Regions from separate parts of the Pedococcus sp. 2YAF34 genome, predicted to be linked through region 2. Evidence: predicted binding sites of a transcription regulator. Region 2 holds the regulator's gene; the other holds the start of a gene.
What was found. Region 2 encodes LexA, which represses DNA repair genes until DNA is damaged. Its sites were predicted from a motif close to TCGAACANNTGTTCGA; they were not measured.
Positions count from the first base shown of each region.

Region 1: a site for LexA is predicted at 10,955-10,970, ahead of AB4Z02_RS16465 (YbaK/EbsC family protein). Genes of this name have one in related genera too.

Region 1 is NZ_JBFRFA010000040.1:335-15,322, reverse strand. Features, by position in the region: gene AB4Z02_RS16520 (threonine aldolase family protein) at 1-445, shown strand, start outside; gene AB4Z02_RS16515 (MmcQ/YjbR family DNA-binding protein) at 455-823, opposite strand; gene AB4Z02_RS16510 (sugar O-acetyltransferase) at 826-1,371, opposite strand; gene AB4Z02_RS16505 (DMT family transporter) at 1,408-2,325, opposite strand; gene pknB (Stk1 family PASTA domain-containing Ser/Thr kinase) at 2,331-4,289, opposite strand; gene AB4Z02_RS16495 (LysM peptidoglycan-binding domain-containing protein) at 4,393-5,733, opposite strand; gene AB4Z02_RS16490 (Rv2175c family DNA-binding protein) at 5,903-6,337, shown strand; gene AB4Z02_RS16485 (polyprenyl synthetase family protein) at 6,437-7,522, opposite strand; gene metF (methylenetetrahydrofolate reductase [NAD(P)H]) at 7,656-8,573, shown strand; gene AB4Z02_RS16475 (HAD-IIA family hydrolase) at 8,876-9,685, opposite strand; gene AB4Z02_RS16470 (VOC family protein) at 9,811-10,170, shown strand; gene AB4Z02_RS16465 (YbaK/EbsC family protein) at 10,250-10,849, opposite strand; gene AB4Z02_RS16460 (DUF6504 family protein) at 11,161-11,571, shown strand; gene AB4Z02_RS16455 (SAV_6107 family HEPN domain-containing protein) at 11,582-12,148, shown strand; partial or broken gene AB4Z02_RS16450 (DNA polymerase III subunit alpha) at 12,154-14,988, shown strand, end outside.
Region 2 is NZ_JBFRFA010000009.1:19,668-34,655, forward strand. Features, by position in the region: gene AB4Z02_RS06990 (DUF4396 domain-containing protein) at 1-179, shown strand, start outside; gene leuS (leucine--tRNA ligase) at 434-3,331, shown strand; gene AB4Z02_RS07000 (DegV family protein) at 3,404-4,255, shown strand; gene plsY (glycerol-3-phosphate 1-O-acyltransferase PlsY) at 4,266-4,898, shown strand; gene AB4Z02_RS07010 (helix-hairpin-helix domain-containing protein) at 5,396-6,172, shown strand; gene AB4Z02_RS07015 (ComEC/Rec2 family competence protein) at 6,172-8,598, shown strand; gene AB4Z02_RS07020 (LysR family transcriptional regulator) at 8,644-9,573, opposite strand; gene AB4Z02_RS07025 (NAD-dependent protein deacetylase) at 9,829-10,602, shown strand; gene AB4Z02_RS07030 (class I SAM-dependent methyltransferase) at 10,583-11,170, opposite strand; gene AB4Z02_RS07035 (GNAT family N-acetyltransferase) at 11,320-11,745, shown strand; gene AB4Z02_RS07040 (DUF4259 domain-containing protein) at 11,838-12,251, shown strand; gene lexA (transcriptional repressor LexA) at 12,258-12,983, opposite strand; gene AB4Z02_RS07050 (LysM peptidoglycan-binding domain-containing protein) at 13,244-13,642, shown strand; gene AB4Z02_RS07055 (CHAP domain-containing protein) at 13,680-14,954, opposite strand.

The DNA.
Region 1 (14,988 bases), on a different contig from region 2:
ACTCGGCGCCCCGGTCGGCTCGGTCCTCGCCGGCTCGCGCGACCACATGGCGCAGGCCCGGATCTGGCGCAAGCGGTTCGGCGGCGGCATGCGCCAGGTCGGCATCCTCGCCGCGGCGGGACTGCACGCGCTGGACCACCACGTCGAGCGCCTCGCCGACGACCACGCACGCGCCCACCGGTTCGCGCGGGCGGCGGGGGAGGCGGCCCCCGGCTCGATCGACCCCGCCACCGTGCAGACCAACATCGTCGTGCTCGACGTCTCGGTCACCGGCTGGACCTCCGCAGGGTTCATGGAGGCGGCCGCCGCACAGGGCATCCGGCTCTACCCGGTCAGCCCCACGGCTGTCCGCCTCGTCTGGCACCTCGACGTCGACGACGCCGGCACCGACCGTGCGGTCGAGGCACTCGTGCCGCTGCTGGAGGAGGGCCCGGCCGCCGCCTGACCCTCGTGGTCACGCCGGCGGGCCGTGGGGCCGCGGGGATGGGCGGGGGTAGGCACGGGAGAGCTTCTTCGGCACGACCATGCGCCAGGCGTCGACCACCAGCTCCCGGGCCTCGTCCGGGTCGAGCGCGGCAAGCCGGGCGTGGACCCAGTGGAAGCGCAGGTCAGACTCCGACGGCAGCTCGAACGTGCGCGGGTCGGTCGCGACGAGCGCCGCCCGCTCGTCCCTGGGGTAGGCGAAGCCCATCACCTGCTCGTCGAGGGAGAACGCGACGTAGACGAGCTGCCCGACGCGGAACTTCAGCCGTCCCCTGACCCGCACCGGGTAGGAGCGCTCGAGGCCCTGGCCCAGCGCCCGGACGTCGTCGACGGTGGCCACGGTCAGTCCAGCCGACGTCGCTCGACCTGGCCCTGACCCGTCACGACGGTGCGCGGCGGCACGTCCTTGGCCACCACGGTCCCGGCGCCGATGACCGAGCCGTCACCGATGGTGACGCCGGGCAGGACCGTGGCCGCGGCCCCCACCCAGACGTTCTCCCCGATGACGACCGGCGCGACCGTGATCGTGTCGTAGCGCTCGGAGGGCTCGACGGGGTGGCCCTCGGTGACGAGGGTGACGCGCGGGGAGATCATCGTGCGGGCGCCGATCGTGACGCCTCCGAGGTCGAGGAAGGAGCAGCCCTGCCCGACGGACACCTGCTCGCCGAGCTGGGTCCCCAGGCCATGGGTCGCGTGGAACGGCGGGAAGACGACGGCCCCGGCCGGCAGGGGCTTGCCCAAGAGCTCGGCGAGGAGGGCGTTGCGGGTCTCCACGTCGCCGAAGGGCACGGTGTTGAGGCGTGAGGTCAGCTCCATGGCGACTTGGATGCGGTCGTGCAGGGCCCGCCACTGCGGTGAACTGATCGCGATGCGCTGCTCGACGGCCATGCGGGCCATGCTCGCAGGCCCCACGGACAGCCCGGGTCAGACCTCGTGGTGGAGGAGCTCGGCCGGACGGTCCTGCTCGGCCGAGGCACCGGGCGTACGCCGCCCGAGCAGCTCCACGACGTACATCGCCGCGAGCACGAGGCCGCCGCCCAGCAGCATGCGCGCGGTCAGCGACTCGCCGCCGAGGAGCACCGCGAAGAAGGCCGCGAACACCGGCTCCATCGTCATGACGATGGCAGCGCGGGCGGCGGGCATGTGGGACTGCGCCCATGTCTGCGCCCACAGGGCGACCGCCCCGGCGACCAGCGCCATGTAGAGCAGCGAGCTCCACTGGCCGCCGGTCGAGGGGAGGGTGATCCCGCCGGGGAGGGCACCGACGAGCGTGACCAGGGTGATGACGAAGGCCTGCACCGTGGCCAGTCCCGTCGCCGACCGCGCGGTCGACCACCGGCCGAGGCCGATGATGTGCAGGGCGTAGAGGACGGCAGCGGCCAGGGTGAGACCCTCGCCGAAGCCGATGGACAGGCCGCGCAGCGACAGCACCCCCAGCCCGACCGTGGCGAGTCCCACGGCCAGCCACGTCGAGCCGGGGATGCGGTCGCGCAGCAGCACGGCACCGAGCACCGGCGTCAGCACGACGTAGGTGCCCGTGACGAAGCCCGAGACCGAGGCGTCGGTGTGCTCCAGCCCCACGGTCTGCAGCAGCTGGGCCAACCCGTAGAGGACCCCCAGCCCGACGCCGGTGAGAAGCTCACGCCGGGTCAGGGCCATCGTCTGGCGCCGGAACACGAGGGCCATGACGACGGCGGCGATGGCGAACCGCACCGCCAGGAAGTCGGCGGAGGGGACGTGGGCGACCAGGTCGCGGATGAGGAAGAACGTCGAGCCCCACACCGCCGTGACGGCGACGAGCAGCAGCGTGGCGAGGCGGCTCGCCGGGACCGTGCGCAGCACCGGGCTCAGACGATGACGAGGGTGATGGTCGTCTTCTTCGGCTGCTCGCTGCCGGCGGCGGGGTTCTGGCTGCGGACGGTGCCGAAGATGCCGCCCATGAAGCGGTCGACCTTCACCTCGAAGCCGGCGTCCTCGAGGATCTTGACGGCGTCCTTCTCCTGCTTGCCCTGCACGTCGGGCACCTTGACGAGCTCGGGGCCCTTGGAGACGACCAGGGTCACCTTGTCGCCCTTGAACAGCGTGCCGCTGGACGGGGTCTGGCTGATGACGGCGCCCTTGGGCACGGTGTCGTCGTTCTTCTGCTGGGTGGCGTCGACCTGCAGCCCGGCGTCGGTGAGTGCCGTGACGGCCTGGTCGGCGGGCTTGCCGGTGAAGTCGGTGACCTCGACGGGCTGGCGGCCCTTGCTCACCACGATGTCGACGGCGGCGCCGCGCTTGAGCGACGTCCCCACCTTCGGGCTCGTGCTGATGACCAGGCCCTGGGCGACCTTCTGGCTGTAGGCCTCGGTGGTCTTCCCCAGCGTCAGCTTGGTCGCCGTCAGCCGTGCCTGCGCCTCGTTGGCGCTGGCACCGACGACGGCCGGCACGGCATACCGCTCCGGTCCCTTGGACACGGTCACTCTGACGTCCTGGCTGCGGCGCAGCTCGGTGCCCGCCCCGGGGTCGGTCGAGATGACGACACCCTTGGGGATGGTCTCGTCGAACGCGTCGACGCGGTCGGCCGACAGGTGGGCCTTCTCGAGGGCGCCCTGGGCCTGGGCGTAGGTGAGGTTGACGACGCGCGGCACGTCGGTGGGGGAGCCGGGACCGGCCATGAACCACCAGGCGGCGACCCCGGCCACCGCGGCCACGAGCAGGGCCGCGACGACCCAGCCCCACGGGCCACGGCGGCGGGCACGGTCGTCGCGGTCGTCCTCGTCGGCCCAGGGGTCGGGGCCGGGGGGAGCGGTCGGGGTGCGGTCGACGGGCAGGGCCACCGGGCCCACGGGCCGCGAGTGGCGCGCCTCGTGCGAGGGCTCGACGGGCAGGGCGCTGGTGCGCTCGACGGCAACGGTGCTGGCGCCCGCGCCCATCGCCGGCGGGCCCTCGGGCCGGCGGTCGAGCTCGGTGGGCGTGAGCATGGCCCGTGAGCGGCGGACCTCGGTGAGGAAGTCGTTGGCATCGGAGGGCCGCTGGTCGGGGTCGCGGGAGGTCGCGAGCGCCACGAGCGCGTCGAGCTCGCTCGGTACCGTGGCCACGCGGGAGGAGGGAGCGGGCACCGAGCTGTGGACGTGCTGGTAGGCGATGTGGATCGGGGTGTCGCCGGTGAACGCCTTGGAACCGGTGAGCATCTCGAACAGGATCAGGCCCGCGGCGTAGACGTCGCTGCGCGCGTCGGCGATGCCGCGCTCGACCTGCTCGGGGGACAGGTAGGCGACCGTGCCCAGCAGGACGCCGGTCTGTGACGTCGACGTCTGGTTGCTGACCGCCCGGGCCAGCCCGAAGTCGGCGACCTTCACGGTGCCGTCGTCCTCGCGCAGGATGATGTTCTCGGGCTTGACGTCGCGGTGGATGATCCCGGCGCGGTGCGCGGCGCCCAGGGCCTGCAGGACCGGCGCCATGATGTCCAGGGCCGCGCGGGGCGTCAGTGGACCCTCGGCGCGCATCACCTCGCGCAGGGTCTGGCCGGGCACGTACTCCATGGCCAGGAACATGTGGCCGTCGTCCTCGCCCTGGTCGAAGACCGAGACCACGTTGGGGTGCGACAGGCGCGCCGCCGAGCGGGCCTCGCGCCGGAACCGGCTGGCGAAGCCCTCGTCCTGGGCCAGGTCGCGGCGGAGCACCTTGAGGGCCACGTCACGGTCGAGGCGGGTGTCCAGCGCGAGGTAGACCGACGCCATCCCGCCGTCAGCGATGTGCGACTGGACGCGGTAGCGGCCGTCGATCACCCGACCGAGCAGGGACTCGGTGACACCTGAAGACACCCGCAAAGTGTAGGAGGTCAACGCGACCAACTCGTGCAGGCGGGTCCGTCGGCCCGGTGGCCATGCGGACCCGCCCCGCTCGAGCGGTCCGCCACGACGTGGCTCAGAAGCGCGCCCGGTGGGCCTTGACCGCCCGCACGTAGCCCTTGGTGTCGGCGTACATCCCGTGGTGCTGCACGGAGTACAGGCCCTGGTAGTAGCCGGCGATGGCCTGGTCGAGGGTGGACGCCGAGCGCGTCAGCGAGCGCAGGATGACGACCCCCGCGGTGATGTTGTCCTGCGTGTTGAGCAGGTTGAGCCGGCGCCCGGCCATCTCCGAGGCCCACTGGCCCGAGGACGGGATGACCTGCATGACGCCGATGGCGTTGGCGACCGAGACCTGGCGCTGGTTCCACCCCGACTCCTGCCAGCCGATGGCCAGGGCGAGGCGCGGGTCGACGCCGTGGCGGCGTGCGGTGGCGACGATCATGGCGCGGGTCTGGCTGCGGGTGGGCACGCGGGAGTGGGCGAGGGCGGACCGGTTGCGGCTGGCGGCGTTGACCGTGGTGCTCGGGTAGGTGCGGCCGGCGAAGGTGTTGGCGCTGCTGGCAGTCGCCGCCCTGCGCACCGGGACGCGCAGGTGCTGGCCGACGACCAGGTGGTTGGCGTTGGCGAGGTGGTTGGCCTTGAGCAGCGCCGCCGACGTCGTGTGGTGGCGGACCGCGATGCCGCTCAGGGTGTCGCCGGAGCGCACCGTGTAGATGCTCGTCCGCGCGACGGCGGCCACCGCGACGGTGCCGCGGACCTTGATGGTCTGGCCGGGGTGGATGACGCTGCGCGGCCCGAGACGGTTCCAGGCGTAGATCGAGGACAGCGGCGTCCGGGTGCGGGTGGCGATGGCGCCCAGGGTGTCGCCGGAGCGCACGCGGTACCGGGTGGTGCTGGTGCGGCTCGTGGCCCTCGCCTTGGTGGCCTTGGACGTCGGGCGCTTGGCGCTCGCCACGCTGCTGCCGGGTACCCGCACCTTCTGGCCGACCTGGAGCACCGAGCGGGTTGACAGCCGGTTGGCCTTGAGCAGGGCGGCCAGCGAGACACCGCGACGGGCCGCGATGGCGCTGAGGGTGTCGCCCGGGCGCACGACGTAGGTCGCCCGCCGGATCGCGGCGGCCCTGGCCGCCTTGACGGCGCGGGCGTGCGCGGCCTCGGCCCTGGCCTGGCCGGCGCTCCTGGGGATCCACAGCCGCTGGCCGATGGCCAGCTGGTGGCCGCCGTGCCGGAGCTTGTTGCGTGCCACCAGTACGCCGGTGGTGGTGCCGCGGCGGTCGGCGATGGCTCCGAGGGTGTCGCCGCTGCGCACGAGGTAGAGGGTCCAGCCGTACGGGGCGGGCTTGGCCTTCTGGACGACCGCGACGGGGGCGAGGGTCGAGGCCGAAGGGAGCGCTGCAGGAGCGATCACTGGGGACATCGGGGGGCTGCCTTTCGGGGGGCCAGCGCCGCGGTGGCGGTGGGGGGAGATGCTCAAGTGAGGGATGTGACGACTGTGACGATTGTGAAAGGTACACCAACGCAGCCGCCATATATCGACTTACATCGATGTAATTTGCAATGCCGGCACCGGCTGGCAGGCTGTCCCCGTGACCGACCTGCCCCCCACCCAACCCGAGGCCGACGCGCCCGGGACCCAGCCGGGCGCCGGAGCGGCGACCCCGCCCGAGGGCTCCCTCGAGGCCCTCGTCGGCTCCTGGCTCACCGTGCCCGACGTCGCCGAGCGGCTCGGCATCCCGCTGTCCGCCGTCCGGCGGCTGCTGGAGGACCGCGAGCTGCTCAGCTCCCGCATCGGTGAGCGCAAGGTCGTCGCCGTGCCCGAGCAGTTCCTCGACGAGGAGGTGTTCCGTCACCTGCGTGGCACCTTCACCGTGCTCGCCGACGGCGGCATGCGCGACGAGGAGATCCTGGAGTGGCTGTTCACCCGCGACGAGACGCTGCGGGTCCCCGGCACCCCGGTCGACAACCTGGCGGCGGGGTTCAAGACCGAGGTGCGCCGCCGGGCGATGGAACAGGCCTTCTGACCGACCCGGCCTGCCCCGTCACCAACGGGGGTCGGGCCGGTGACCGACCCGGTCGCGCCGGTCGATGCTCCCGGATGCGCTCAGTGTTCCAGGCCGGGCTCAGTGCTCCCGGCTGGTGGCGCTGTCGATGAGCTGGTCGAGCACCGCGACGGCGCCGGCATCGAGCCCGCGCGTCGACTTCAGCGACATCCGCGCCGTCCCCACGAGCCTGGCGATGTCGGCCTCGACCGCGTCGACGGCCCCGCTCGACACGATGACCGCACGCAGCGCGTCGACCGTGGCGGCGTCGAGGTCGGGGTCCCCGAGCCGCGTCTCGACGAGCTCGCGTCCCTGCTCGTCCGCCCCGGCGAGCGCGTGCGCCACCAGCACGGTGCGCTTGCCCTCGCGCAGGTCGTCGCCGGCCGGCTTGCCCGTGGCGGCCGGGTCACCGAACACCCCGAGCAGGTCGTCCCGCAGCTGGAAGGCTTGGCCGAGGTCGAGCCCGTAGCGGGACAGGGCCGCGAGGTCGTCCTCGTCGGCACCCCCGGCGCTGGCGCCGATGAGCAGCGGGTGCTCCACCGTGTACTTGGCGCTCTTGAAGCGGATCACGCGCTCGGCACGCTCGACCCGCTCGGCCAGCGGCATGCCGTCCCAGGACCGCACCGACTCCACGACGTCGAGGAACTGCCCGCCCATGAGCTGGGTGCGCATCCGGTCGAAGACGGCACGGCCGCGCGCGAGGTGCTCGGGCGGCATACCGGAGGTGGCGTAGAGCTCCTCGGTCCAGTTGAGGCACAGGTTGCCGGCGAGGATGGCCCCGGCCACCCCGAACCGGCCGGCGTCGCCGGTCCACTCCTCCTGCGCGTGCCGCGCGGCCATCGACCGGTGGGCGGCGGGCATGCCGCGCCGGGTGTCGCTGTCGTCCATGACGTCGTCGTGGATGAGGGCGGCCGCCTGGAAGAACTCCATCGCGGTCGCGACGCGGACGGCGGCGTCCGAGTCGGGCTGGCCGGCGCTCCGGTAGCCCCAGTAGAGGAAGGCCGCGCGCAGGCGCTTGCCGCCGGTGAGGAGCCGGGCCACCGCGCCGAGCAGCTCCTGGGCGTCGGGCCCGACCTCGGCGAGGACGTCGGCCTGGTGGGCGAGCACGTCGTCGACGCAGTGCTGCACCCGGTCGCGCAGCTGCGCGGCGTCGAGGGGGCTGGCCACCACGCTCTCCTGCACGCTGTCCTCCTGGGCCGGTCCGGTCCGGTGCCGCGAGGCATCTCGCGGCGGCTCGGCGGCGTCTCACCGTGAGCCGCCCCTGAGCCTACGGCGTGGGCCCTCGACTAGTCTCACCGCCATGGCACTGGGGCAGCCCTCTCGTCTTGCTCGACCGGCGCAGCTCACGCGGTCGATCCCCGGCATGCTCGCGGGGCCCGAACCGTCGATCAGCTTCGAGTTCTTCCCGCCCAAGGACGACGCCAGCGAGGCCCTGCTGTGGGACGCCATCCGGCGCCTCGAGTCCGCACGGCCCGACTTCGTGTCCGTCACCTACGGCGCGGGGGGCTCCAACCAGGACCGTACGGTGCGCGTCACCGAGCGCATCGCCCGCGAGACCACGCTGACCCCGTTGGCCCACCTCACCTGCGTCGGTGCGTCCGTCGCCGCCCTGCGCCAGGTGGTCGGGCTGTATGCCGCGAGCGGGGTGCGCAACATCCTCGCCCTGCGCGGCGACCCGCCGGGCAACCCCGGCGGCGAGTGGGTGGCCCACCCCGAGGGCCTCAACCACGCGACCGACCTCGTCGCGCTGGTGAAGTCGCTGGGGGACTTCACCATCGGGGTGGCGGCCTTCCCGGACGTGCACCCCTCCTCGCCGGGCTTCGACCACGACGTCGAGATCATGGTCCGCAAGGCCGATGCGGGCGCGAGCTTCGCCATCACCCAGATGGTCTTCGACGCCGACAGCTACCTGCGGCTGCGCGACGCCGTCGCCCGCCGTCGCCCGGAGCTGCCCATCACCCCGGGCCTGATGCCGGTGACCAACTTCAAGCAGGTCGCGCGGATGTCCCAGCTCATGGGCACGCCGCTGCCGGAGAAGGTCGTGGCGCGGCTCCAGGCAGTGGCCGACGACCCGGCGGCGACGCGGACGGTCGGCGTGCAGGTCGCCACCGAGCTCGCCGAGCGGATGCTGGCCGAGGGAGCGCCGGGCCTGCACTTCATCACCATGAACCGGTCGACGGCGACCCTGGAGGTCCACCGCAACCTCGGCCTGCACTGAGGCCGCGGACTGGGGGCGGCTGAGGCCGACCCGTGGTGGTTCAGGCCGGGCGCATGGGAGCCGGCGCGTCGGGGCGGGCTGTCCGGGGGCGCACACACGAGCCGCGCTCGACCTCCCCTCATGGCCGGCGCGGCTCGTGCGTCACGTCGTCACGGTCCCCCGAACGCGACGGGGACGAGCCTGCCGGTGGTCGCGCCCGGCGGGCATCCGTGCACGTACTCAGATCCGCACACGTCCTCGAGGGCCGAGCTGCGACGTCAGTCGCGGGTGGTGAACCGGCGCAGCAGCATCGCGGCGAGGCGCTAGGACGGGCCGTCGAGGGGGCGGAGCTCACCCACGAGCGGCACGATGTCGGCGACGGAGTCGACCACGCGGGTGGCCTGGTAGGGGAAGTGCTCGACCTGGTGCGGGCGCGTCGAGCCCGTGAGGACCAGGATCGTGCGCAGGCCGGCCTCGAGGCCACTGATGACGTCGGTGTCCATGCGGTCGCCGACCATCACCGTCGACTCGGAGTGGGCGTCGATGCGGTTGAGGGCGCTGCGCATCATCAACGGGTTGGGCTTGCCGATGTAGTAGGGCTGGCGTCCGGTCGCCGCGGAGATCAGGGCCGCGACGGACCCGGTGGCCGGGAGCGTGCCCAGCTTGCTCGGGCCGCTGACGTCGGGGTTGGTCGCGATGAAGCGCGCGCCGCCCTCGATGAGGCGGATCGCCTTGGTGATGGCCTCGAAGGAGTAGGTGCGCGTCTCCCCGAGGACGACGTAGTCGGGGTCGCGCTCGGTCATCGTGTAGCCCACCTCGTACAGGGCGGTGGTCAGGCCGGACTCGCCGACGACGAACGCGCTGCCGCCCGGGCGCTGGTCGTCCAGGAACTGCGCCGTGGCGAGCGCGGAGGTCCAGATCGACTCCTCGGGGACGTCGATCCCGCTGGTCAGCAGGCGCGCCCGCAGGTCGCGTGGGGTGAAGATCGAGTTGTTGGTCAGGACGAGAAACCGTCGGCGGTGTTCGACCAGGGCGGCGAGGAACTCGGCGGCGCCGGGGATGGCGGTCTCCTCGTGGACGAGCACGCCGTCCATGTCGGTGAGCCAGCAGTCGACCGGCTTGGGTGTGGTCATGTCGCTCATTCTGGCGCAGACCGATCACCACTTTGATGGAGCAGCCACGGCGTGGGCAGGAGGACGCTTGTAGGTGCCTGAAGGAGGTGCTCGTCATGTCATTGGCCACGAGCGCAGTCACCACAATGCTCCCCGTCACCGACATCGGTCGCGCGAAGGAGTTCTACTCCGACCGGCTCGGCCTGTCGTTCGAGGGGACCAACGCCGAGGGGAGCCTGCTCTACCGCCTCGGCGGTGGCACGATGCTGATGCTGCTGCCCAGGGAGACGGGGTCCCAGAACCCCAACACCGCCCTGACCTGGGAGGTGCCTGACGTCAGGGCGCAGATCGCCGAGCTCGAGGGCAAGGGAGTGGTGTTCGAGGACTACGACCTGCCCGGCCTGCAGACGCAGGACCACATCGCCGAGCTCGATGGCGAGCGGGCGGCGTGGTTCACCGACCCGGACCGGAACGTGCTCTGCATCCACGAGGTGAGCAAGGCCTGAGCCCGGAGGCTCTGCAGGTACGGTCTGGGAGCAGGGTCGCTCGTCCCTGCAAGCGTGGTCGTTTCGCCCGGCCGCCCGGTCAGGCGACCTCGATGGCGTGGCCCCCCGAGACCCGCAGCAGCTCCTCGTACGTCGTCTCGTAGACGGTGTGGCTGTGCCCGGCGGCCGCCCACACGTGCCGGTAGCGGCTCAGGGAGACGTCGACCACCGTGGGGATCGGCGCAGGGTGTCCGACGGGCGCCACTCCGCCGATGGCGAACCCGGTGGCGGCACGGACGAACTCGGCGTCGGCGCGGTCGAGGTGGTCGATGCCGTCGACGAGCTCGGCGACCTTGACCAGGTCGACGCGGTGGGCGCCGGAGGTGAGGACGAGCAGCGGGGTGACGGCGCCGGCCTCGTCGTGGGCCCGGAAGACCAGCGAGTTGGCGATCTCGGCGGTGGTGACGCCCAAGGCTGCTGCCGCTGCGGCTGCGGTGCGGGCCGCGTCGGGGAGGACGACCACCCGCGGCTCCACCCCGTGGATCGCGAGGGCGGCCAGGACCCGCTGGACGCCGGCGTGCTGGCGCAGGTCGCGCGCAGGGGCGGCGTCGGACGCCGGTGACGCGGGTGGCGAAGGGGCGGGGTCCGGCGCCGCGACGACGGGGCCGGGCGGTGTGGCCGCCGGCTCGGTCTGGCTCATGACGAAACCCTAGGGCGGGGCCCCGGACTCCACCAGAGGTCGGGTGCCTCGTCTCATCCGCTGCCCTTGACGGGCTGTCCGAGGGCGGGTGTACGGTTCTTCATATCGAACACCTGTTCGAACAGGTTCCGACCGGAGACCGGATGACCAGCAGCGCGTGACCCCACGCGGCCCCTGGCGTCCAGTCGAGGATGCCGGGACCACCGTGCGGCTCCGGCCCCCGTGATCGGGCGCCTCGACCCCGTCCGTTCACCGGGCCGGAGCCCACACCACCTCATCCTGCCCTGCCGTGACGAAGGAGCCTGCTCGTGGTGCGCCGGTACGAAGAACCCATCGAGGTCCGCCAGTCCGTGCTCGCGGGGCGCTCGTCCGCGACGGCCGGCGACGTCCCCGGGGCCGGTCGCGAGGACGGCTGCGCCCCGCTCGGAGGCCCGGAGGCCTTCGTCTGGCGAGGGCGCCTCTACGTCGTGCGGGCCGTCCTCGACCGCTGGCAGGAGCGTCGTCCCTGGTGGCGGGACGCGCGGGAGCAGGGCAGCGGTGACGTCCTCACCGACGCGCGGGAGCGCCAGGTCTGGCGCGTCGAGGCCAGTGCCGGACGCTGCGCCGGGGTCGGGGTCTACGACCTCGGTGCCGACCCCGGAGCCCTCGACACAGGCCTCGACACAGGCCTCGACACAGGCCTCGACACCCCCCACTGGCGCCTCCTGCGCGTGGCGGACTGAGGTGACGACCATGACCGACACGACCCACCCGGGCGACACGACCCACCCGGGCGACACGACCCACCTGGGCGACACGACCCACCTGGGTGGCGCGACCCACCTGGGTGGCGCGACCGGTGCGACCGGCATGGCCGACTCGGCCACGAGCAGTGCCGCAGCCAGCCTCGAGCTGCTCGACCGGTCGCGGCACTCCCTGCTCGAGGCGTGCCAGAGCAGGGAGGTCACCCAGCGCTACCTCCAGGCCCAGCTGGGTGCCCTGCGCGCGGCAGCAGCCCTCGTCGCCGCCCGGGCCACCCCGGACGGCCACCGCGGGCCGCGCTCGCTGTGGGAGCTGCTGCCCGCGGTTGCCCCCGAGCTCGCGGAGTGGGCCGGGTTCTTCGAGCTCGTGTCCACCCGTCGCGCCGGGCACCCGGTCAGCGTGCGGGAGGCCGACGACCTGCTGCGCCAGTCCGAGGTGTTCCTCGACCTCGTCTGCCGCAGCCTCGGCCTGCCCGTGCAGCCTGCGGCCCACGGCGAGGTCCTCGTCCCCACGGCGCTCGCCGGCTCCGTGCCGTCCGCCATGACCCGCTCGCCATGACCGGCATGACTGCCACGACCACCACATCCGCCATGGGCGCCCCCACCCCCGTGAGCGACTTCGTCCACCTGCACGTCGCCTCCGGTTTCTCCATGCGTTACGGCACCTCGACGCCCGAGGCCCTCGTCGAGCGCGCCGCCCAGCACCGCCAGCCGATCCTCGCCCTCACCGACCGCGACGGCCTCTACGGAGCGATCCGGTTCGTCCAAGCGGCGACGGCCGCCGGCATCGCCCCGGTCCTCGGCGTCGACCTCGCCATCGGTCCGGACGCACCCGGCGACGACCTCCTGGGTGAGGCCCTCGGGGGAGGGCAGGCGGCCGGCAGCGGACGCGCCGCCCCTCAGCCGCCCGCCCCGACGCGCACACCCGTACGCGGCGGCGCGGACCGCGACCCACGCCACCCCCGGGTCACCGTGCTGGCCCGGGGCGCCGCCGCAGGCGTGCCCCACGGCGCTGGCTGGGCGGCGCTGTGCCGGCTGGTGACCGAGACCCACCTGCGCGGCGAGCGGGGCACGCCCGTCAGCTCTGCCGCGGTCGTCGCTGCCCGGTGCTGGACCGGCGGTGAGCGCCGGTCGAGCCGCGACCACGCGAGCCCGCTCGTCGTCCTGCTCGGCCCTGACTCCGACGTGGGTCGGGCCCTGCTGGCCAGGCGCACCGACCGGGCCCGCGCCCTGCTGGCGACGTGGCGCCGCCGGCTGCCCCCGGACTCGGTGGTCATCGAGGTGGTCTGCCACGCAGGCCCGGAGGGCACCCCCGCCTCCCGGGCCCACGCGCGCCGGCTGCTCGGGCTGGCCGACGAGCAGGGCATCCCCGCCGTCCTCACCGCCGCCGTGCGCCACGTCGAGCCGGGGGAGTCGGCAGTCGTCGACGTGCTCGATGCCGCGCGACGGCTCGTCGCCCTCGACACCCGCCACCTCGACCGGGTCACCGACGCGGCCCACCTCGCGTCGACGCCGGTGATGCGCACCGTGGCCCTCGAGGTCACCGGTGGCGACCGGAGCCGTGCCGAGGTCCTCGTCGCCCGCACGGTGGCCCTCGGGCTCGCCTGTGCCCAGAGCGCCCGGCGCGACCTCGGCATCGGGTCGGTCCACCTGCCCGAGCCCGAGAAGCTGGGCATCGCCCCGGGGGAGAGCCCCCAGGCCACGCTCGAGCAACGGTGCCGCGACGCGCTCGGGCGCCGCTACCCCGGACTCGGGGAGAAGGAGTTCTCGGCCGTCGAGCGGCGCCTCACCGACGAGCTCAAGGTCATCGCCGAGCTCGGCTACCCGACCTACTTCCTCACCGTCGCCGAGGTCGTCGACCTCATCCGGGAGATGGGCGTCCGGGTCGCGGCGCGGGGGTCCGGGGCCGGGTCGCTGGTCAACTACCTGCTCGGCATCAGTGGCGTCGACCCGATCCGCTACCGCCTGATCATGGAGCGCTTCTGCTCGCCGCTGCGGGCCGAGCTGCCCGACATCGACATCGACGTGGAGTCGGCTCGTCGCACCGAGGTCTACGAGCGGATCCTCGACCGGTTCGGTGGGGAGCGGGTCACCTGCGTCTCGATGATGGACACCTACAAGGTGCGCCACGCGATCCGGGACGTGGGCGCCGCGCTGGGCCTGCCCCCGACCGAGATCGACGAGATCGCCAAGGCGTTCCCGCACATCCGCGCCAAGGACGCCCGCAACGCCATCGCCGAGCTGCCCGAGCTGCGGTCCCGCGGCCTCGACAGCCCCCGGCTGCGGGCGCTGTTCGACCTCGTCGAGCGGCTCGACGGCTTGCCGCGCCACATCGCGCTGCACCCGTGCGGGGTGATCCTGTCCGACGGTGGGTTGCTCGACCGGACCCCGGTCGAGGCGAGCTGGCTCGGGTTCCCCATGAGCCAGTTCGACAAGGACGACGTCGAGACCCTCGGCCTGCTCAAGCTCGACGTGCTCGGCATCCGCATGCAGTCCGCCATGGCCCACGCGGTGGCTGAGGTCGCGCGGGTCGACGGGCAGCAGGTCGACCTCGACGACCAGGCCCAGGTGCCGCTCGACGACGAGGCGACCTTCCGGCTCATCCGCACCAGCCACACCCTCGGGTGCTTCCAGATCGAGAGCCCCGGGCAGCGCGAGCTCATCGGCAAGTTCGGGCCGCAGCGGTTCGAGGACCTCGTCATCGACATCTCGCTGTTCCGTCCCGGGCCGGTGAAGTCCGACATGATCACGCCGTTCCTCGAGGCCCGGCACGGCTGGAAGGAGGTCAGCTACCTGCACCCCACGCTCATCGAGGCGCTGCGCGAGACCGAGGGCGTCGTGGTGTTCCACGAGCAGGTGCTCATGATCGTCGCCGAGACGACCGGCGTGTCCCTGGCGCAGGCGGACGAGGTCCGGCGGGCCCTCGGCACCCCCAAGGGACAGCTCGAGATCGAGGCGTGGTGGCGACCTGCCGCCCGCGCCCGCGGCTACGCCCCTGCCGACGTCGACCGGATCTGGGAGGTGCTCAAGGCGTTCGCGTCGTTCGGGTTCTGCAAGGCCCACGCCGCGGCCTTCGCCCTGCCCACCTACCACTCGGCCTGGCTCAAGACCCACCACCCGGCGGCATTCCTCGCCGGCGTCCTCACCCACGACCCCGGCATGTACCCGAAGCGGCTCATCCTCGACGACGCCCGGTCCCTCGGGATCACCGTGCTCGGCCTCGACGTCAACGCCTCCACCGGCGACTACCGCATCGAACGACTGGAGACCACCGCTCTCGACGCGTCGGGCAGCGACGCGACAGGCAGCGGCACCCCGGCCGCGCCGGACTCCCTCGAGTCCTACTGGGGACCACGGCCCCCGGCCCACCCGGACCTGCCCGACGCGAGCGGCTACGGC
Region 2 (14,988 bases):
TCGACAACGGGTTCATGCTCGTCGTGCCCGGCGCCCTCGACGCCGGCCTCGCGACGACGCTGTTCTGGGTGTCGCTGGTCGTGTCCCTGGCCCTGGCCTTTGTGGTGACCGTGCCCGTGAACCGCTGGCTGATGTCCCGCGGCCGGGGCCACGCCGTGGTGCACGCCCACCACCACTGACCTGCAACCCGGTGCCGGGTCGTCAGCCCCTGCCCCGGGGTGGGCCACCGCCCCGGAGCGGGGGCGCTGCGCTACCGTAGGGGCCATGGCACGGCAGCTCCTCCTTCCCTAGCCGCGTCGGCCCCCGGACCACCGAGGCCGCCGCGGCCAGCCCCTCCCGCGCGAGGGGCTTTGTCATGAGCAGGCCCGGCCGGTGGACCGGCCCGGCGAGAGCAGCCACCGTCCCCCACGACGCACGACGACCCGAGGACACCATGAGCGAGACGCCGCACCGCTACACCGCCCAGATGGCCCAGCAGATCGAGCTGGCCTGGCAGGACCGCTGGCAGGAGGAGGGCACCTTCCACGCGCCCAACCCCGCCGGCCCGTGGGCTGAGCCGGAGAAGGTCGGCGACCGCGAGAAGCTGCTCGTGCTCGACATGTTCCCCTACCCCAGCGGGGCGGGCCTGCACGTCGGGCACCCCCTGGGCTACATCGCGACCGACGTGTTCGCGCGCTACCACCGCATGACGGGCAAGAACGTCCTGCACTGCCTGGGCTACGACGCCTTCGGCCTGCCTGCGGAGCAGTACGCCGTGCAGACCGGGCAGCACCCCCGCAAGACCACCGAGGCCAACATGGTCGTGATGAAGCGCCAGCTGCGCCGGCTGGGGCTGGGGCACGACGACCGTCGCACGATCGCCACGATCGACCCCGACTACTACACCTGGACGCAGTGGATCTTCCTGCAGGTCTTCAACTCCTGGTACGACGCGGACGCCGTCCGTCCGGACGGCGGCGTCGGCCGTGCGCGCCCCATCGACGAGCTGGTGCAGGAGTTCGCCTCCGGGGCCCGTCCGGTGCCCGGTGGTGCCGACTGGGTGTCGCTGAGCCCGCTCGAGCGGTCCGCGGTCCTCGACGACTTCCGCCTGGCCTACACCTCGGAGGCGCCGGTCAACTGGGCCCCCGGCCTGGGCACGGTGCTGTCCAACGAGGAGGTCACCAACGACGGGCGGTCCGAGCGCGGCAACTACCCGGTCTTCAAGACCAACCTGCGCCAGTGGATGATGCGCATCACCGCGTATGCCGACCGGCTGGCCGACGACCTCGATCGCGTGGACTGGCCGGACAAGGTCAAGGCCATGCAGCGCAACTGGATCGGGCGCAGCCAGGGAGCGCGCGTCGCGTTCCCCGTGGTCGGTCACGACGCCTCCATCGAGGTCTTCACCACGCGTCCCGACACCCTGTTCGGCGCGACCTTCATGGTCCTGGCGCCGGAGCACCCGCTCGTCGAGTCACTGGTCCCGGCGGGCGGCTGGCCCGAGGGCACCAACGCGGCGTGGACGGCGGGGGAGCCGTCGCCGCAGGCGGCAGTCGCGGCATACCGGCTCGCAGCCTCGCGCAAGAGCGAGATCGAGCGGCAGACCGAGGGCAAGGACAAGACCGGTGTGTTCACCGGCGCGTTCGCCACCAACCCGGTCAACGGCCAGCAGGTGCCGGTGTTCGTCGCCGACTACGTGCTCATGGGCTACGGCACCGGCGCGATCATGGCCGTGCCGGCGCAGGACGAGCGCGACTGGGACTTCGCCGCGAAGTACGAGCTGCCGGTGGTGCGCACCGTACAGCCGTCCGAGGGGCACCCGGAGGACCAGGCGTTCACCGGCGAGGGCGCGGCGATCAACTCCTCCAACGACGAGGTGTCGCTGGACGGGATGGCGGTCGCCGAGGCCAAGGCGACGATCATCGACTGGCTGTCGGCCAAGGGGCTCGGCGAGGGCACCGTGAGCTACAAGCTGCGCGACTGGCTGTTCAGCCGGCAGCGCTACTGGGGTGAGCCCTTCCCGATCGTCTTCGACGAGGACGGGGTCGCCCACGCGGTCCCGGACTCGATGCTGCCGGTCGAGCTGCCGGACGTCCCTGACTACTCTCCCAAGACCTTTGACCCCGACGACTCGTCCTCGCAGCCCGAGCCGCCGCTGGGCCGGGTGCAGGAGTGGGTGGACGTCGAGCTCGACCTGGGTGACGGGCGCGGCGTGCGCAAGTACCGCCGCGAGACCAACACCATGCCCAACTGGGCGGGGTCCTGCTGGTACTACCTGCGCTACCTCGACCCGGCGAACCACGACGCGTTCGTCGACCCGGCCAACGAGGCCTACTGGATGGGCCCGCAGGCCGCGCCCGTGGCCGGTGCACCCGAGGGGGCCAAGGACCCCGGCGGCGTCGACCTCTACATCGGCGGCGTCGAGCACGCCGTGCTGCACCTGCTCTACGCCCGCTTCTGGCACAAGGTGCTGCACGACCTGGGCCACGTCAGCAGCGAGGAGCCGTTCCGGAAGTACTTCTCGCAGGGCTACATCCAGGCGCCCGCCTACCGCGACCACCGCGGCCAGCCGGTCGAGGCGTCCGAGGTCGTCGAGGTACCGGACCACTCCGGTGGCGAGTCGTCGTACACCTGGCAGGGCCAGCCGGTCACGCGCGAGTTCGGCAAGATCGGCAAGTCGCTGAAGAACGTCGTCAGCCCCGACGAGATGTGCGAGCAGTACGGCGCCGACACCCTGCGTGTCTACGAGATGTCGATGGGCCCGCTCGAGCTGAGCAAGCCCTGGGAGACGCGTGCCGTCGTCGGAGCCCAGCGGTTCCTGCAGCGGTTGTGGCGCAACGTGGTCGACGAGGAGACCGGTGAGGTGCGGGTCGTCGACGCACCCCTGGGCGACGCGACGGCCCGGGCGCTGCACCGGACGATCGACGCGGTGTCACGCGACTTCCCGACGCTGGGGTTCAACACCGCCATCGCCCGGCTCATCGAGCTCAACAACGCGCTGACCAAGCTCGACGCCGTGCCCCGTGAGGCCGCCGAGAAGCTGGTCGTCATGGTCGCGCCGCTGGCCCCGCACATCGCGGAGGAGCTGTGGTCGCGGCTCGGCCACGAGGAGACGGTGACCTACGCACCGTTCCCCGTCGCCGACCCGGCGCTGCTCGTCGAGGACACCGTCACCTGTGTCGTGCAGGTCAAGGGCAAGGTGCGCGACCGGCTCGAGGTGCCGGCCGACATCAGCGAGGACGCGCTGCGCGAGCAGGTCCTGGCGCTGCCCAAGATCCAGGCAGCCACCGAAGGTGGCATCCGGACCGTCATCGTCCGGGCGCCCAAGCTGGTCAACGTGGTGCCGCTGTAGGTCTGGGCGGCTCGGTCGGGTGGCCGCGGAGTGGTGCCGCTCCGCGGCGCCGGCGACCGGTAGCCTGCGCTCGTGAACGTCGCGATCGTCACCGACTCCACGGCGTACCTGCCGCAGTCCGTCGTGGCCGAGCACGGCATCGAGGTCGTGCCGCTGCACGTCGTGATCGGCGGCACCGAGTTCAGCGAGGGCGTCGACGTCACGACCGCCGAGGTCGCGGTGGCGCTGCGCTCCTTCCGGCCGGTGTCGACGTCACGGCCGTCGCCGCAGGCGTTCCTGGAGGCCTACGAGCGGGCGGCCGCCGCCGGGGCGGAGGCCATCGTCTCGGTCCACATCTCGGCCGACATGTCCTCCACCGTCGAGTCGGCCCACCTCGCCGCACAGCAGTCGCCGGTCCCCGTGACCGTGGTCGACTCGAGGTCGCTCGGCATGGCGATGGGGTACGGCGTGGTGTCCGGCGCCGAGGCCGCGGCCAGTGGCGCATCCGCGGAAGACGTTGCGGGAGTAGTGCTCTCGCGCTCGGTGGCATCGAAGGTGGTGTTCTACGTCGACACCCTGGAGCACCTGAGGCGCGGTGGCCGGATCGGGTCGGCATCCGCGTTCCTCGGCTCGGCGCTGGCCATCAAGCCGATCCTCGAGCTCGCCGACGGGCACATCCGCCCGCTGGAGAAGGTGCGCACCTCCTCGCGCGCGCTGGCCCGGCTCGAGGAGATCGCGGTCGGTGCTGCGGAGGCCGCGGAGCACGGTGTCGACATCGCCGTGCACCACCTCGACTCGGCCACGCGCGCCGAGGATCTCGCCGCCAGACTGCGCGACCGCGTCCCGACGGCGCACGAGGTGACGGTCGTGGAGCTCGGTGCCGTCGTCGGCGCCCACGTCGGGCCCGGGACGCTGGCGGTCGCCGTGTCGCCACGGACGGCCTGAGGCGGGCGTGGTGAGCGTCGGTCACGCGTCGTTCTGGGAGCTGGCCGAGGTGCCCGTGGCATCGGCGGTCGCGTTCGTCGTCGGGGCGGTCAACCCCGCCACGATCCTCGCCCGGATCCTCGGCAAGGACCTGCGCCACACCGGCTCCGGCAACCCGGGCGCGACCAACGCCGGCCGGGTCCTCGGCCCTCGCTGGGGAGTCGTCGTCGGTGTCCTCGACGTCCTCAAGGGCCTGCTGCCCGTGGTCCTCGCGCAGCACCTCTTCGGCACCGTCACCGCCCTGTGCGTCGGGCTCGCGGTGGTGCTGGGACATATCTGGTCGCCGTTCCTCAAGGGCCAGGGCGGCAAGGGCGTGGCCACCTCGCTCGGGGCGATCCTGGCGGTCGAGCCGTGGTTCGGCCTGGTCATGGTGGTCGTCTTCGTGCTGCTCGTCTGGCGGCTGCGGTGGGTGGCTGGGGCGTCGGTGTCGGCGTGCGTGCTGCTGTTCGTGCTGGGGCTGCTCTCGTGGGCGCGGTGGGTGCCCTTCGGGTCCCGCGACACCGGGGCGTGGTGCGTCGTGGTGGCCCTGCTCGTGATCTACCGCCACCGGCGCAACATCGAGCTGTGGGTCTCCGCCCGGCGAGGGAGCTCCTCGGCCGCCTGATCGGTTCGCTCGCGCGGTGAGTCGACGCGGGGCCGGGGCCGTCCACAGCCGGCGCTGCGGGCGTTCGTCGTCCACAACGCCGGTCGGCGTCGTCGTTCGCCGGCGAGACCCTTTCCTAGCGTGCCGGTATGCCGTTGCGTCGTCGTCCGCCCGAGCCCTCACCCCGCGTCCGCCGCCTGCTCGACGGCTCGGCGACGGCACCCCCGACGCCACAGGTGGCCCAGCCGGGGCCGGGCGCCGCGGACTCGTCGCGCACGCAGCCCTCGCCCTCGCCCTTGCCCTCGCCACGTTCCGTCCCCGAACCGGGGTCGCCACGGCTCGTCCCCGAGCCGGGTGCGGAGGTGGTCCCGTGGCAGCCGGCTCGGTCATGGATCGAGGCGGTCGACCCGGTGGGGGAGGGCCCGAGCTCGGGCCCCCACCCGTCGCCCGGCCGCGGTCGACCCACCGCCCCGACCGAGCGACCACGTGACACGCGTTCGGGCCGCCACCGCCGGCCGATGCCGCCCGGGCCACGACTGCTCACCCTGCCGTCGTCGCTCGTCGGCGCCCGCCTCAGCGCACCGAGGGCCGCCGTGCTCGGCCTCGTGGTCGTCGTGGCGGTGGCGGCTGCCGGGTTCGGCGTCCGCGTCGCCTGGGCACGGGCAGCCAGTGCACCGCAGGTGGTGGCTCCTGCCCAGCCGGGATCCGCCCTGGTCAGCCACTCCGCGGGTGGCAGCACGGCGTTCGCGTCCTCGGCGACGGCGTCGGGAGGTGGCGGGCCGCCTGCAGGGTCCACCGGGTCCACGGGGTCCGCAGCTGGCGGCGTCACGGTGCACGTGGTGGGTCAGGTCAAGGAGCCGGGGGTGTTCCGGCTGGCCGTCGGAGCGCGGGTGGCCGATGCGGTGGCGAAGGCGGGTGGGGCACTCAAGGGTGCAGACCTGGCGTCCGTCAACCTCGCTCGGGTGCTCGCTGACGGCGAGCAGGTCCGTATACCCAAGCCGGGCGAGGTGGTGGCTTCTGCACCGGGCGCGGGTGGGCCGGGAGCAGGCTCCGCCGGAGGAGGCGGCTCCGCCGGCGGTCCTGCTGCAGCCGGTGGCGTGGGCGGCAGGCTCGACCTCAACTCGGCCACTGCCGCCCAGCTCGAGGAGCTGCCCGGAGTGGGTCCGGTGCTGGCCCAGCGCATCGTCGACTGGCGCACCGAGCACGGACGCTTCGCCTCGGTCGACGAGCTGGGTGAGGTGAGCGGGATCGGGGAGAAGATCTTCGCCGAGCTGCAACCGAAGGTGAGCGTCTGATGCCACCCGACGTCGCTCCCACCTCTGCGACATCCGGCACGGCGGCCGCCGACGGCCTGCCCGCCCCGGTCCTCGACCTGCGTCTGCTCCTGCCCGCCCTGGTCGCCTGGTCGGTGTCCGCCCTGACCCTCGGGCTGCGTCCACTGCTCCTCGTGGGACTCGCCGGCGTCTCGATGCTGGTGTCCGTCAGCGCGTTCGTGGTCGGGCCTCGCGTGCCCCGCCGCAGTCGTCCCGGATCGCAGCACCCGGGTGTGGTCGTTGCCCTGTCGGCGGGCACGGTCGCGCTGGCGCTGCTGGCCACGGCTGGGCACCAGGCCGTGCGGAGGGCAGGGCCGCTGGAGGACCTCGCGCACCGCCATGCCGCGGTTGTGGTGCGGGGCGTCGTCGCGAGCGACCCGGTGGTGCTGACCCAGGCCGGTCGCGACGGGGTCACCGTGCGCTTCCGGATGGAGGTGCACCAGGTCACCGCACGGGGCGCCACGGCCCGCGTGTCGACGCCCGTCCTGGTCGTCGGGGACGAGCGTTGGCGCTCGGTGGCCTGGCGGTCGGGTCTCGAGCTGCACGGCAAGCTCGTCGTGGCCGAACCCGGCGACGACGTCGTCGCGGTAGTTCACCCGTCAGGCAGCCCCGCCACGACCTCGCGGCCCGGGTGGGTCGCCCGAGGGGCCGAGCACCTGCGCGCCGGATTGCGATCCGCTGCGTCACCACTGCCTGCGGACGCGCGAGGACTGTTGCCGGCCCTGGTGATCGGTGACACGAGCCGTACGCCGCCCGAGCTCACGGAGGCCATGCTGACGACGGGGATGACCCACCTGGCGGCGGTGTCCGGGAGCAACGTCGCCATCATCCTGGCGTTCGCGCTCGGGGGTGCTGGTCTGCTCGGCGTACGTCGCCGGTGGCGACCGGTCGTGGCCGTGGTCGTCCTCGCCGGGTTCGTGGTGCTCGCCCGACCCGAACCGAGCGTCATCAGGGCGGCGACGATGGGAGCCATCGGGCTCATCGGGCTGAGCCGGTCGCGGCGGGCGGCGGGGATCCCGGTGCTGTCGGCGGCTGTCGTCGTGCTGCTGGTCGTCGACCCGTGGCTGAGCCGCTCGTTCGGTTTCGCCCTCTCGACACTCGCCACCCTCGGGCTGCTGCTCTTCACGCGCAGCTGGGGCGAGGCGATCGGACGACACCTGCCGGCGCGGATCCGTTCGTGGGGCCCGGCGTTCGCGATTCCCGTTGCAGCACAGGCGATGTGCGCGCCGGTGGTCGTGCTCCTGCAGGGGAGCGTCTCGGTGGTGGGCGTGCTGGCCAACCTGCTGGCAGCCCCCATGGTGGCTCCGGCCACGGTGTCAGGTGTCGCCGCGGCCGTGGTGGCTCCGGTGTGGCCGGGGGGCGCGACCGCTCTGTGCTGGGTCGGCGCGTTGCCGGCCCTGGGGATCGCCTGGGTGGCCCGGTCCTGTGCCACCCTGCCCGGTGGGACGCTGCCGTGGCCGGATGGTGCGCCTGGTGCCTTCCTGCTCACCGGCGTGACGGTGTTCGTCATCGCGTCCGGACGGTGGTGGGTGCACCGGGTGCGGTTGCGCCCCGTCGCCTCCTTGGCCGCCTGCGTGCTCATTGTGGCGGCCGCCGCGCCCACCTCGTCCGCGACGTGGCCCGCACCCGGTTGGCGCTTCGTGGCCTGCGACGTGGGCCAGGGCGACGGCCTCGTCCTCGCGACGCAGCCCCGCCACGCGGTGCTGGTCGACGCAGGGCCCGACCCGGCAGCGATCAACGCCTGCCTTCGCCGCCTCCACATCGCGGTGCTGGACTCGGTGGTGCTCACCCACCTGCACGCCGACCACGTCGACGGCCTGCCGGGCGCCATCGCCGGACGCGAGGTGCGTGAGGTGCTCACCACCCCCGTCCACGAACCCGACTACCAGTGGGAGGAGGTGCAGCGGTGGGCAGGGGCTCGCGGCATACCCGTCCGTGCGGTGTCCGCCGGCGACCACCTCGCCTGGACCGGTGTGACGGCCGACGTCTGGTGGCCGCAGCGGCGCATCTCGAGCGGGTCGGTACCCAACAACGCGAGCGTGGTCCTGGCGGTGCGGTCGGGCCCGGTCGACCTGCTGCTCCTCGGCGACGTGGAGCACGAGGCCGCCCACGCGGTCCTGCTCGAGCTGCGGCGCGACCCCGCGATGGAGTCCGAGGCGGGACGGTTCGACGTCGTGAAGGTGGCTCACCACGGCTCGGGCAACCTCGACGAGGACCTGCTCGCCGAGGTTGCTGCGCCCGTCGCCGTCATCAGCGTCGGCAAGGACAACGACTACGGCCATCCGTCACCGAAGGCGCTGGAGGTGTTGCGCCGCAACGGGTATGCCGTGTTCCGCACCGACCAGCGTGGCGACGTGGCCGTCGTGTCGCAGGACCAGGACGTGGGGGTGACCTGGCGACGACGGTGAACGGCGATCAGCGCCTGTGAAGGAGGGTTGGCGGTGTCCGGTCGGTCAGTTGCTGGCGAGGACCCGGGGCGTGGCCTTGGCCGCTTCGCAGAGCGCCTCGATGGTGGCCTGGACTGCGGGCACCCGCTGGAGGTCGGCGGTGGTGACGACGCTGATCGTGCGCCGGGAGGCGGGCGTCACGGGGAGTGTCACGACGTCGTGGTGGTGGGCAGTGCGCAGGATCAGGTCGGGGATCAGCGCCACGCCCAGGCCCTCGGCGACCAGGCCCAGCACTGCCACGTAGTCCTCGGTCTCGAACCCCACGTGCGGCGAGAAGCCCTCGTTGGCGCACATCTGCAGGAGGTGGCCACGACAGCGGGGACAGCCGGCGATCCAGTTCTCCTGCGCCAGGGCGGAGAGCTCGAGGCTGTCGCGGTCGGCCAGCGGGTGCGAACGCGGGAGCGCGAGCCGCACCTCGTCGTCGAGCAGCTTGTGGGTCACGAAGAGGTCCATGTCCTCCTCGCCACGACCCACGTCGGTGCCCTCGTAGGCGAACGCGACTGCGAGGTCGCACTCGCCGGCCTTGAGTGCGGCGAGGGACTCCGGGGGCTCGGCTTCGGTGAAGGTGACCTGCACGTCGGGGAAACGCTGCTTGACCAGGGCCAGGGCGCGTGGGACGAGGGTGGCCGAGCTCGACGGGAACGCCATCAGCCGCACCCGTCCGGCGCGCAGGCCCGCGATGGCGGCGACCTCCTCCTCGGCTGCGTCGAGGGCGGAGAGGACGGCCACGGCGTGGCGCGCGAGGACCTGACCGGCTTCGGTGAGCCGGACGTTGCGGCCGACCCGCTCGACGAGGACGGTGCCGGTGCGCTGCTCGAGGCGGCGCACCATCTGCGAGATGGCGGGCTGGGAGTAGCCCAGGGCCAGGGCCGCGCCGGTGAAGCTCCCCTCGTCGGAGATCGCCTTCATCACGCGGAGACCAGCAGCGTCGATCATGAGGCCAAGCATAACGGCCGGTTATCGCTGCACCTAGATCTCGCTGCAACCGTGATGGATCCGCTGCGAACGAGACGCCCCGGGCTCGGTCGCCGGTGGGCGGCTCGCCGGGCCACCTGCGTGAGGCCCACGTAACCTGTGCTGGTGACCGACGTGACGCAGGCGCACCCTCCGCAGCCCGGGTACGCGCTCGACGGCACCACCAGCCCGGCCGCCCTCGGTGCCGTCGCCGACCTCATCGAACGCCGTCGTGTCATGACGCTCACGGGCGCCGGCATCTCCACCGAGTCCGGCATCCCCGACTACCGCGGCCCCGACGGCAAGCGCCGGGTGACTCCGATGCAGTACGCCGAGTTCGTCCGCTCCTCCCAGGCCCGGCAGCGCTACTGGGCCCGAAGCTACGTCGGCTGGCAGCGCTTCAACCTGGCCCGGCCCAACGCCGGACACGAGGCCGTCGCCGCCCTGCAGCGAGCCGGCGCGCTGGGCCCGGTCATCACCCAGAACGTCGACGGGCTTCACCAGTCCGCCGGTGCCACCGACGTCACCGAGCTCCACGGCGCACTCGCCCGCGTGGTCTGCCTGACGTGTGGTGACCGCTCGAGCCGGTGGGACCTCGACGAGCGGATGCGGCTCACCAACCCGACCTTCGAGGTGACCAGCAACGAGATCCGGCCCGACGGCGACATCGCCCTCAACGAGCTCGACGTCGCCGACTTCGTGGTGCCGCGGTGCCTCGTCTGCGGGCAGGACACCCTCAAGCCCGACGTGGTGTTCTTCGGCGAGTCAGTGCCGAAACCGTTGGTGGAACACTGTTTTCGCCTCACCGAGGAGGCTGAGGTGCTGCTCGTCCTCGGGTCGAGCCTCAAGGTCATGAGCGGCTACCGGTTCGTGCGGCGGGCAGCCGCCCGGGGCATCCCGGTCGTCATCATCACCCGGGGGGCGACCCGCGGCGACGGCGAGGCGACCCTGCAGCTCGACGCCCCGCTCGGTCCGACGCTCACCGAGCTGGTCAGGCTGCTGGCCGCCTAGCGACGAGGACGGCGTCGATCGCGTCACCGCCCTCCGTGTGCCGCACGAGCTCCTCGCAGCGCTCGACGTGCAGGCCCTCGGACGCGGCACGCAGTTCGTCGAGGGTGTGGAGGAGTGCCGGGTCCTGAGGACCACCGACGCCGTCGGTGAGGTTCCGCAAGGCATGACCGACGACGACGAGGGCGCCGCCCGGCGCGAGCCAGCGCCGGCACCGACCGAGGACGTCCTCGGGCAGGTGGAGGTAGGCGACCAGCACCAGGTCGTAGAGAACGCCCGGCGACGGTTGCCACGAACGCGCGTCCGCGACCGCCCAGTCGACCGCGAGCCCGCGACGGGTCGCCTCGGCCTCGCCCTTGCCGAGCCCCACCGCGGAGAAGTCGACCGCCGTCACCCGCCAGCCCAGCGAAGCTAGCCAGATGGCGTGCCGCCCCTCACCGGCCCCGAGGTCCAGGGCTCGACCCGGCGGCCAGGGGGAGACGATCCGCTCGACCTCCGCGTTGGGGCCGGCGCTCCACACCCGGTCGCTGGCTGCATACCGCTCGTCCCACATCCGCTGCCGGTCCGTCATCCCCCTAGCATCGCCGATATGAGCCCGGCCGCCACCGCGATCACCGTCCGCGACGCCCTCGACACCGACGTGCCGGCGATGGCCGCGATCTACGACGAGCAGGCGCGCACCACGGTGGCGACGTTCGACACCGAACCGCGCGGCGCGGCATACCTGGGGGAGAAGGTCGCGGGCGCGGGGAGTGCGATCTCGTCCTCGTCGCGACTCGTGACGAGGAGGTGCTCGGCTACGCCTTCTCCGGGCCGTTCCGCCCTCGCCCCGCGTACGACGGGACCAAGGAGGTGTCGGTCTACCTCGCGGAGGGCGCGCGTGGCCTGGGCGTCGCGTCGCAGCTGTACTCCGCGCTGCTCGGCCGGCTCGACGCGCACCCCGGCGTGCACACCCAGGTCGCGGTCATCGCGCTGCCCAACGACGCGAGCATCGCGCTGCACCGCCGGTTCGGGTTCGAGCAGGTGGGGGTGCTGCGCGAGGTGGGGCACAAGTTCGGCCGCTACGTCGACACCGCCTGGTACCAGCGCCTGCTGCCTGAGGAGGGCGCCGGGCACACCGTGTCGGGGACCAGCGGCGAGGGCTGACAAAGGTCCACCTTGCCTCGGCCGAACGACCACTGGCGTGTCGCGGCGGGCCTTGGCACGCTCGTAGCAACCGAGCACACAGGGAGGCCGGTATGGGAGCTGCCGGAACAGGACCGTTCGAGAACGACGACGCGCTCGACTTCCTCGACACCCTCGAGGAGGCCGGACCCGACGAGCGCCGCGCCCAGGTGGAGCGAGCCATGGGGCGCGTGGTGCGGTCGGACGGCTACATCGAGGCGCCGGAGATGGCCGAGGCCATCGCGGCCGCGGTCGTCGTAGCCGCCTGCGACGACCCGGAGAGCGTCGTCGCAGAGCGCTACGTGCCGCGTTGGGTGGAGGAGGAGCCGCTCGAGGTCGACGAGCGCCTCGAGGACCTCGCCACCGCGGCGCTGCACCGGGCGCTGCGGCCGGATGACAACGAGTGGTGGGAGCTGTGGGACGAGGCCCGCGCCACCGACGACATCACCCAGCGCCTGAGCAGGTACCTCGAGACGCTGGGCGACTGACGCTGCTCAGACGCGGCGCAGGACCGCGGTGACCTTGCCCAGGATGGTGGCGTGGTCGCCGTCGATGGGCTCGAACGCCGCGTTGTGCGGCATGAGCCAGACCTTGCCGTCCTTCCGCTTGAACGTCTTGACGGTCGCCTCGTTGTCGAGCATGGCAGCCACGATGTCGCCGTTGTCGGCTGTCGGTTGCTGCCGCACGACGACCCAGTCACCGTCGCAGATCGCCGCGTCGATCATCGACTCGCCGACGACCTGGAGCAGGAACAGCTGGCCTTCGCCGACGATCTGGCGGGGGAGCGGGAAGACGTCCTCGACGGTCTCCTCGGCGAGGATCGGCACGCCGGCAGCGATGCGTCCGAGCACGGGGACGTAGGAGGCCTCCGGGCGCTGGTCGCCGATCCCGGTCTCGTCGTAGACGGCCGTCTCGTCGTCGACGCTCGCGCCGCCGCGGTAGCCGCGCATGTCGGCGGGGGAGTCGGGGGAGACGACCTCGATGGCGCGAGGGCGGTTGGGGTCGCGGCGCAGGAACCCCTTGCGCTCGAGGGTCGAGAGCTGGTGGGCCACCGAGCTCGGGGAGGTGAGCCCGACGGCCTCGCCGATCTCGCGCAGGCTCGGCGGGTAGCCGCGCCGGTCCACCGAGTTGCGGATGACCTCGAGGACCCGGCGCTGGCGGACGGTGAGCCCGTCGCCGTGGTCGCGGTCGGGGAGCTCCTTGACGTTGTCCTCGCTCATGCCGGTTCCTCGTTTCCGCAGGTCAGGTGCCGTGAGCCGGTCCTCCAGGGGTGGTCCGGCGACGGTGGTACGGGTGCGTTGTCAGTGGCCTCTGATGTGCTTGAGGCATGAACACAGCGTATGGCGTTCGAACGCCTGTGCCAAACATGTGTTCGACGCGTGTCTTGCCGCATTCGAACACGCGTGCTAGAAATCAGTCCAGAGGAAGTTCGCACACCCGTTCGAACGACCGCCAGACCCTGACCACCACGGAGGACCAGATGAGTGCAGCAGTCGCTTGGGACGTCGCCCCCGCACCTTTGCGGATGCCGACGCGACCGACCCGTCCGCAGCTCGTCTCCGTGCCCACGGGCGAGGACGTCGTCATCCGCCCCGTGGCGCCGGTGCACCTCACCCGCGCAGGTCGCCTCGCCATCACCCTGACGGTCCTCGTGGCCGCGGTGGTGCTCGCGACCACCCTGCTGTCCGGCGGGGCGTCGGCGACGGTCGTCGACCACGCCACGACCGTGCAGTCGGGCCAGACGCTCTCCGAGGTCGCGGCCACGCAGCTGCCGCAGCTCCCGCTGGCCGACGCCGTCGCCCGCATCCAGGTCGCCAACGACCTGGCCGGCTCGGACGTCCACGCCGGCCAGACGCTGCTCATCCCCGCCGTCGGCTGACGCGCCACGGCTCACCGGGGTGAGCCGGCCAGGGCCCTCAGAGAACCTGCTTGTCCTTGATGTGGGTCCAGTAGAGCGGGCTCGACGTCCCGGCCTTGTCGACGGCGACCTGGTCCACGAGCGTCGTGGGCTGCACGGTCCCGCCGACCTGGTCCCAGGAGTAGACGTAGTGGGCGATGCCGCCCTTCATCAGGTAGACCTTCTTGGTCGTGTACCCGCGCACGTACGACCCGTCCACCGGCCGGAACGACAGGTGGTTGTAGCGGGTGGCGCTCCCGGCCTTGTCGATCGCGTACTGGTCGACCGTCATCGAGGTCCGCTTGCCGCCCACGTTGTCCCAGTCGGTGACGATGACCGGCGCCCCACCGGCGACCTTGTAGACCTCACCGCGCTGGCCGCCCCGGATGAGGGTGCCCTCGGCGGGTCGTGACCGCAGGTGGTTCCAGTGGCCGCCCATCCCCGCCTTGTCGATGGCGTACTGGTCGACCTTGGTGGTTGCCTGCGTCCCCCCGAACGCCGCCCACGTGTAGACGTAGACCGGCGCTCCACCGATGACGCGGTAGACCTCGTTGCGCTGGGCGCCGCGGATGAAGGTGCCCTCCGCCAGCCGCGCCGGCATCGACGCCAGAGTCGCGGAGGAGATGAGGTGGGTCGGCTGGGTGCCCCCGAGACCGGTCCATGTCGAGGTGTAGATCGGCGCAGAGCCGACGAGGCGGTAGACCTCGTTGGTCTCGCGCACGCGCAGGAACGAGCCAGACCTCGGCGGCTGGTAGGCTTGGTCCTTGAAGTGGATGAAGTTGCTGGGCCAGTTGCGGTCACCCTTGTAGACGCGCCAGCGCGAGGAGTAGCCGCCACCCCAGGAGCTGTCGGAGATGGCGATGTAGGACGACGTCGCCTCCTCGACGTAGCCGACGTGCCCGGCGCTCGGGGCGTAGGCGCTGCCGTAGTTCCACTGCGCGATGGAGCCGGTGCGCGGCGTCCTGTCGACGACGTAGCCGCGCGACTTGGCGCTGGTGGCCCACTGACCGCCGTTGCCCATCCCGCTCTGCTGCTTCACCCCGTTGCGCGCCAGCCGGTAGGCCACGTAGTTGACGCAGTTGTTGCCGGAGGAGTTCACGGGGTAGCCCCACACGGACTTCCCGGCGTACCCGCTGAACGAGATGCAGGCGGTCGAGTAGGCCTTGCACTCGCTCACCAGCCCGGCGGCCTGGGCCGTCCGGGGGGCGACGGCGACCAGGGCGGTCGCCACGAGCGTCAGGGCGAGCAGGCGGAGTACGGCGTGGGCGGCGGCGCGGTGGAGGCGTGAACGCATGACTTCCTGGGGGTGGGGGGCAGGAACGGCGCCG